2 regions of the Isoptericola sp. NPDC057191 genome follow, and region 2 is predicted to be linked to the other one. Evidence: riboswitches for the same ligand, from Rfam matches in the RefSeq annotation. Region 2 holds a riboswitch; the other holds the start of a gene.
What was found. A riboswitch is a leader RNA that binds a small molecule or an ion and turns the genes downstream of it on or off. The one in region 2 is predicted to bind S-adenosylmethionine.
Positions count from the first base shown of each region.

Region 1: it holds a riboswitch for S-adenosylmethionine, as region 2 does, so the genes downstream of both, ACFT55_RS04765 (methylenetetrahydrofolate reductase) here and ACFT55_RS10140 (aminotransferase class V-fold PLP-dependent enzyme) in region 2, are expected to answer to the same signal.

Region 1 covers NZ_JBHUWC010000017.1:29,537-32,923, forward strand. Annotated here, with positions in the region: gene ACFT55_RS04750 (hypothetical protein) at 1-448, shown strand, start outside; gene ACFT55_RS04755 (hypothetical protein) at 623-955, shown strand; gene ACFT55_RS04760 (NADP-dependent oxidoreductase) at 1,211-2,110, shown strand; SAM riboswitch class I at 2,191-2,297, shown strand; gene ACFT55_RS04765 (methylenetetrahydrofolate reductase) at 2,303-3,325, shown strand; gene metE (5-methyltetrahydropteroyltriglutamate--homocysteine S-methyltransferase) at 3,351-3,387, shown strand, end outside.
Region 2 covers NZ_JBHUWC010000062.1:5,609-8,995, forward strand. Annotated here, with positions in the region: gene ACFT55_RS10120 (O-succinylhomoserine sulfhydrylase) at 1-292, opposite strand, end outside; gene ACFT55_RS10125 (rhodanese-like domain-containing protein) at 334-807, opposite strand; gene ACFT55_RS10130 (hypothetical protein) at 1,072-1,263, shown strand; gene ACFT55_RS10135 (GNAT family N-acetyltransferase) at 1,301-1,771, opposite strand; SAM riboswitch class IV at 1,879-1,994, shown strand; gene ACFT55_RS10140 (aminotransferase class V-fold PLP-dependent enzyme) at 2,029-3,387, shown strand, end outside.

The DNA.
Region 1 (3,387 bases), on a different contig from region 2:
TCACCTCGTCGACCGTGACCAGCTCTCCGCGCTTCTCGCCGACGACACCGACCAGACCTTCCAGACATGGATGTCCGGGTCCGACGACATGATCGTCACGGTCCGACGACATCGCTACGGCGACGACGGCAGCCGGGGTTTCGTCGGCGTGACCTGCTACCTGGACGGACTGGATCCCGACGACGTCGACGCGGTCTCACGTGCAGCGCAGGAGGTGATCCAGACGTCCAGCGCCGACGCCCTGGGTCTCGTCGTCGACCGCCGGGGCACGACGGCCGACGTCGACTGGGACTCGTTCGTGGCGTCACCCGGCGTCGTCCCGGCCGTACCGGACCTGCTGATCCTCGCCAGCCCGCAGGCCGCATCCGCAGCGACCCACGAAGGCTGGTGGAGGCCCGACACACCGGTCGTCGGGTTCAGTACCTGGGAGAACACGGCCGCCGGGTGACGGGCGTACGGAGCGTCCAGCGTCACGACGACGGCATCGACTTCCGGAGGAGCAATCCGTGAAGGGCGCATTCATCGTGTCCACCGGGCTGCGCCTCTGACTCACCGACGTCTTCTTCATCGAGGGCTGCTCCAGTCCTCGCGTGGTGCCCGCCAACCCAGGATGGACAGCCTCATGACCCTGCCGACCCCCGAGTACCTCGGCGGCGCGCCCCTTTGGGAGAACTACGTCGTCGCCCAGCTGACGCAGGCTTCGCTCAGCCTCGTCCCGCGCGACGCGCTGGCGCTGGGCGTCGCCGTCGACGGCCTCGACGTCGCCGTCGTCTGCCAGGTGCGCGAGAGGACCGAGGACTCCGGTGTCGATGTCGACGAGATCGCCCAGGAGCTCCAATTCCTCCTCGGGGAGCGGGTGCGGGTCACCACGCGCTTCGAGACACAGTCCGCGCCAACCATGACGCCGCACGACACGACCGTCTGGGTGTTCGCCGCCCGCGCCCCAGAGGGCTGACTACGTCGTACCGCGGTCGTCGGGCGGATCGGACGTTGCCGAGCCGGCCGGCCATCGGCTGAACACAGCCCCGCGACGAATGTCGTCATCCAATACCTGAAGGTCCTGTTCGCCACCGAGTGGCTCATGAGCGCCTCTGGCGACGTCCTGGACGCTGCCGAACTCGCCACCCCGTGATCCCGTCGTGCCGCGACACCGCTGCGCCTCCGCTGGACCGCGCGGGCAGGGCGGCGGCGCCTGCGCCAGGATGACCGCGTGCGCGCGATCGTCTACGAGTCCCACGGCGACCCCGAGGTGCTGCACCTCGCCGACGTCCCCGACCCGCAAGCCGGGCCCGGCCAGGTGCGCGTGCGTGTCGAGGCGGCCGCCGTCAACGGCTGGGACGTGAAGTCCCGCGCCGGGGTGACCGGCGCCCCCGAGCCCGCGACCCCGGTCGTGCCCGGCCTGGAGGTGGCGGGCGTGGTGGACGCGCTCGGTGACGGCGTGACGGGCGTCGCGCCCGGCGACCGTGTGGTGGGGTTCGCCGTCGGCGGCGGGTACGCGGAGCTCGCGCTCACGAAGGTCTTCGCCCGTGTCCCCGACGGCCTCGCCGTGACCGACGCCGTCACGCTCCCCGTCGCGGCGGAGACGGCGACGCGCGTGCTGCGCCTGCTGGACCTGCGCGCCGGCGAGACCCTGCTCGTGCACGGGGCGTCCGGCGCGGTGGGCGCGCTGGCCACCCAGCTCGCGGTGCGCCGCGGCGCCAGGGTGGTCGGGACGGCGTCGGCGCGGAACCAGGACCGCGTCGCCGCCCTCGGGGCGACGGCGACCACCTACGGCGCCGGGCTGGTCGAACGCGTCCGCGCCCTCGCGCCCGACGGCGTGGACGCCGTCCTCGACACCACCGGCGCGGGCGTCCTGCCCGACTCGATCGCCCTGCGCGGCGGCACGGACCGGATCGTCACCATCGCCGACGACGCCGCGGCCGACCTGGGCGTGACGGCCAGCTACCGCTCCGAGCGGGACGCCGACGAGCTCGCGCAGGCGGTCGACGCCCTCGCCCGCGGCGACCTCACCACCACCGTCGGCGCGGTCCTCCCGCTGGCCGACGCGGCCCGTGCGCACGCGCTCGTCGAGTCCGGCCACCCGGGCGGGAAGGTCGTGCTGGTGCCCTGACCAGCGGCGTCGTCCCCCGGTTGTCTCATCAGGCGGGCGAAATCTCGACCGCATCGCGGATGGTGCGTACGATCGAGGTCCAGCCATCCAGAGCGGCCGAGAGTCCTGGCTCGACGACGCCGCAGCAACCCGTTCTCCGACGGAAGCCTCCCGAGGACGAAGGTGCTCACGCCAGGATCGATGGAGTGACGCATGGTCGCAGAGGCATCCCTTCCGCCCACCCCGGTGCTGCCCGCACGCCCGACGGTCTCGTTCGAGCTCATGCCGCCGCGCCGGCCGGACGCCGCCCCGAAGTTCTGGGAGACGGCGCGCCGGCTCGTGGCCGCGCGCCCGGACTTCGTGTCCGTGACGTACGGCGCGGGCGGCGGTGACCGGGCGACGGCGCGGCAGGTCGTCGCCCGGCTGCTGGAGGGCACGCCCGTCCTGCCCGTGGCGCACCTGACCTGCGTGGGCGCGTCCCGGGAGGACGTCTCCGCCGTCATCGACGACTTCCTCGCCGCCGGCACGCGCGCCTTCCTCGCGCTGCGCGGCGACCCGCCCAAGGACCAGCCCGACTGGGCACCGCCGTCCGACGGCGTGGAGTCGTCGATCGAGCTCGTGCACCTGCTGCGCGAGGTGGAGGCGCGCCGCTGCGCGCACGACCCGGGCACCGCCCTCCGCGGCGCCACCCGCCCCCTGACGATCGCCGTCGCGACGTTCGTCGACGGCAACAGGCAGGCCGGCACCACCCGGGCGCAGGAGGTCCAGCGGCTGCTGGAGAAGCAGCAGGCGGGGGCGGGCTTCGCCATCACGCAGCTGTTCTACGAGGCCGACTCGTACACCGACTTCGTCGCCGAGGCCCGCGCGGCCGGCGTGACGATCCCCATCCTCGCCGGGCAGCTGCCCACGACCGAGCCCCACCGGCTCCGTCGCGTCGAGGAGCTCACCGGCGTCCGCGCGCCCCGGCACCTGCTGGACGCGCTCGACGCCCTGCCGGACCCGGAGGCGCAGCACGCCTACGGGACGGCGCGCGCCGTGGAGCTCGCGCAGCGCGTGCTCGACGCGGGCGCCCCCGGCATCCACGTGTACACGTTCAACAAGTACCGACCCGCTCTGGACCTGCTCGAGGGTGTGCACCTCGGCGGACCGGCGTCGGCCGACGACCCGTCGGACGGCGCGGACCTGGCCAGAAGGCCGTGGGTACCGAGCATCCCGACCCAGGCTCCCGCCGTCTGACGGGCGCCCGACCTCTGGAGTGCTCATGTCCACCACACCGACAAGCCCCGCACCCGCAGCCT
Region 2 (3,387 bases):
CCGCCGACATGCCGGAGGCCGTCGCGTAGCAGGCCTCCGCGCCCTCCAGCAGCCGCAGCCGCTCCTCGAACGTGTGCACCGTCGGGTTGCCGTACCGGGAGTAGATGAAGCGGGACAGGTCGCCCGTGAACGACGCCTCCGCGTCGGCCGCCGTGTCGTACACGTATCCCTGCGTGAGGAACAGCGCCTCCGACGTCTCCTGGTACTCCGAGCGGCGGTGCCCGCCGCGGACGGCGAGCGTCGCGGGCCGGGCGGTCGCGGGCAGAGGTCCGCGGCCGGAGCCGCCGTGCACGACGTCGTCGGCGGCCGGGCCCGTGGGGATGCCGGCGGCGCTCACGCGCGGACCCCGGTCGCCGGGGCGCCGTCGGCGTAGGTGCGCCAGGGCAGGCCGCGCACCTTCCAGCCCTCGCGGTCGCGGACGCCGTCGAAGCCGGGGCCGCCCTCGAAGCCCTCGAGCACGTTGTACGCCGGTCCGAGGCCGGCCGACGTGGCGAGGCGGGCGGCGCCGATCGAGCGCTGGCCCGAGCGGCACAGGAAGACGACGGGTGCGCCCGCGCTCAGGCCCGCGGCGGCGAGGTCGGCGAGAAATCCAGGGTTCGGGCGTCCGCCGGCCTGCACCCACTCCACGAACACGGCCGGCGCTCCGGCTGCGGTCGTGTCGGGCACGCCGATCGCCCGCCACTCGCCCTCGGTGCGCACGTCCACGAGGACGGCGGCCGGGTCGGCGGCGAGCAGGTCCCACGCCTGCTGCGGGGTGAGGTCGCCGGCGTAGCCGTCGGCGGGGCGGGGGTCGATCTGGGGCGTCATCGCGTTCCTCCCATCGGTCGTGGCGGTAGCACCCTCGTCCGGCCCGTCCGTCGCCACCAGGGCGACGACCGGCCCGCGGGTTGCTGCGGCGTCGACGTGCCACGTCACTCGGCCGCTCGGGATGGTCGTGGCGATCGTACGACAGCTGTCCGCGTGGTGGTCACGCGTCTCGCGACGCGAGCCGAGTCGCCATGCTCCCGGCGCGCACGGGTCAAAGATGGGTAAAGTGATAGCGACTTCTCCCGCCGGAGCGGAAGGCCCACCATGAAGATCGTCGACACCGTCAGGCAGTGGTTCCACCGGGAACGGCCCGAGCCGCTGGAACGGCCGCGCGACCTGCCTCCGCGTCCCGCGCGCGGGCGCCCGCACGACGGGTCGTACCCGCACGAGGGGCCGTACCCCCAGGGCGCCGACAACGTGCTCGGCTGGCGCGACGGCGGGGGCGGGGCGTTCTGACCGGGGACGCGCGCCCGGGCGTGGCGCGTGACGACGCTCAGCCGAGCGGCAGGACGTAGCCGAGGAACTCGTCGTCGCGCACGAAGCCCTCGTCCTCGTACAGCGACTGCGCCCGGGAGTTGGTCCGCGCGGTGCTCAGGGCCACGTGCCGCGCGCCGGCCGCGCGGGCGGCGTCCGCCACGGCGCGCACGAGGGCGCGGCCCGCGCCGGTCCCGCGCGCGGCCGGGTCGACGAACAGGTCGTTGAGCGTCCACGTGAGCCGGAGGCCGAGCGAGGAGAACGTGGGGTAGACCTGCGCGAGCCCGACGGCCTGGTCGCCGGACTCCGCGAGGAACAGCACGCTCTCGCCGGCCTCGAGCCGTGCCGCGAGGAAGGCGCGCGCCCGCTCCGGCGGGTGCGTGGTGCCGTAGAAGTCGAGGTAGCCGAGGAACAGGGGCAGTGCGACGTCGACGTCGGACGTCGCGGCACGGCGCACGGTGAGCGGGGCCGGGGGGAGTGCGGAGACCATGCGCGGACTGTGGCGGGCGCCGGCCCCCGCCGCCAGGTGGTGACCGCATCGTGAGAAAGGCGTCCCATCGCTTGACGACGCCTCGCGGCGCCCGCACGATAGCCACAGGTCATGAGTGCCAGCGCGAAGCCCCGGCTCGCTGGCCGGCAACCCTCCTCTCGCGGCGGGGTGCCCCGGGTGACGACCTGGCCCCGCGCCGTCCGGCGTCGGGCAAGCGCGGGGAGCCACCTCCCCGGCACGACCGAGGAGGACCACGCATGACCACGCTCGCCACCGCGCCCGCCCCGGCGCCCACCACGCCCGCTCCAGCACCCACCGCCCGGCCCGTGCACGACGTCGCGCCCGTGCTGCCCGTCGTCGGCGCGGACACGCTCGTGCCGCTCGTCGACGGCCGCCAGGTGCCGTACGCCAACCTCGACGTCGCGGCGTCTGCCCCCGCGCTGCAGGCCGTCGCCGACCGCGTCGCTCGCGTGCTTCCGCTGTACGCCAGCGTGCACCGCGGCGCCGGCTACCTCTCGCAGGTCTCCACCGCGCTCTACGAGACCGCCCGCCGCACGATCGGGGCGTTCGTGGGCGCGCGCGACGACGACCTCACGATCGTCACCCGCAACACCACGGACTCGCTCAACCTGCTCGCCGGCTGCGTGCCCGCCGACCCGGCGACGGGCGAGCCGGGACGCGTCCTCGTGCTCGACATCGAGCACCACGCCAACCTCCTGCCCTGGCAGCGCGCCACCGACGCGACCGTCGTCGCGGGCGGACCGTCCGTCGCCGCGACGCTGGCCGAGATCCAGGACGAGCTCGCCGCCGGCGTGGCCACCGGCCGCCCCTACGCCCTCCTCGCCCTCACCGGCGCGTCCAACGTCACGGGCGAGGCGCTGCCCGTCGCCGACGTCGTCGCCGCGGCGCACGGCGCGGGCGCCCGGGTCGTGCTCGACGGCGCGCAGCTGGTGCCGCACCGCCGCTTCTCGCTCGCGGACACCGGCGTCGACTACGTCGCCTTCTCCGGGCACAAGACCTACGCCCCGTTCGGTGCCGGCGCCCTCGTCGGCCGCCGCGACTGGCTCGACGCGGGCACGCCGTACCTCGCCGGCGGTGGCGCCGTCCGCCGGGTGCGCACCGCGAGCACCGACTGGCACGAGGGCCCGGCCCGGCACGAGGCCGGCTCGCCCAACGTCGTGGGCGCCGTCGCGCTCGCGGTGGCGTGCGACGAGCTCGCGGGCCTGGACGAGCGCGCCGCCACGGAGCACGAGGACGCCCTGCGCCGCCGCCTGGTCGGCGGGCTGGAGGCGATCGACCGCGTCGATGTCGTGCACGTGTGGGACGACGCCGTCGACCCCGTGGGGGTCGTCACCTTCACCGTCGCCGGCTACGACCCCGGCCTGGTCGCCGCGTACCTGTCGGCCGAGCACGGCATCGGCGTGCGGGACGGGCGCTTCTGCGCGCACCCGCTGCTCGGTCGCCTCGGGTTCGACGCCGGGGCGGTGCGGGCGTCGGTCGGGCTCGGGACCGCGGGCGAGGAGGTCGAGCGGCTCGTCGGCGCCGTGCGCTCCCTCGTCGTCGACGGGCCGCAGGCGCAGTACGACGTGGTGGACGGCCTGTGGGTCGTCGTCGGC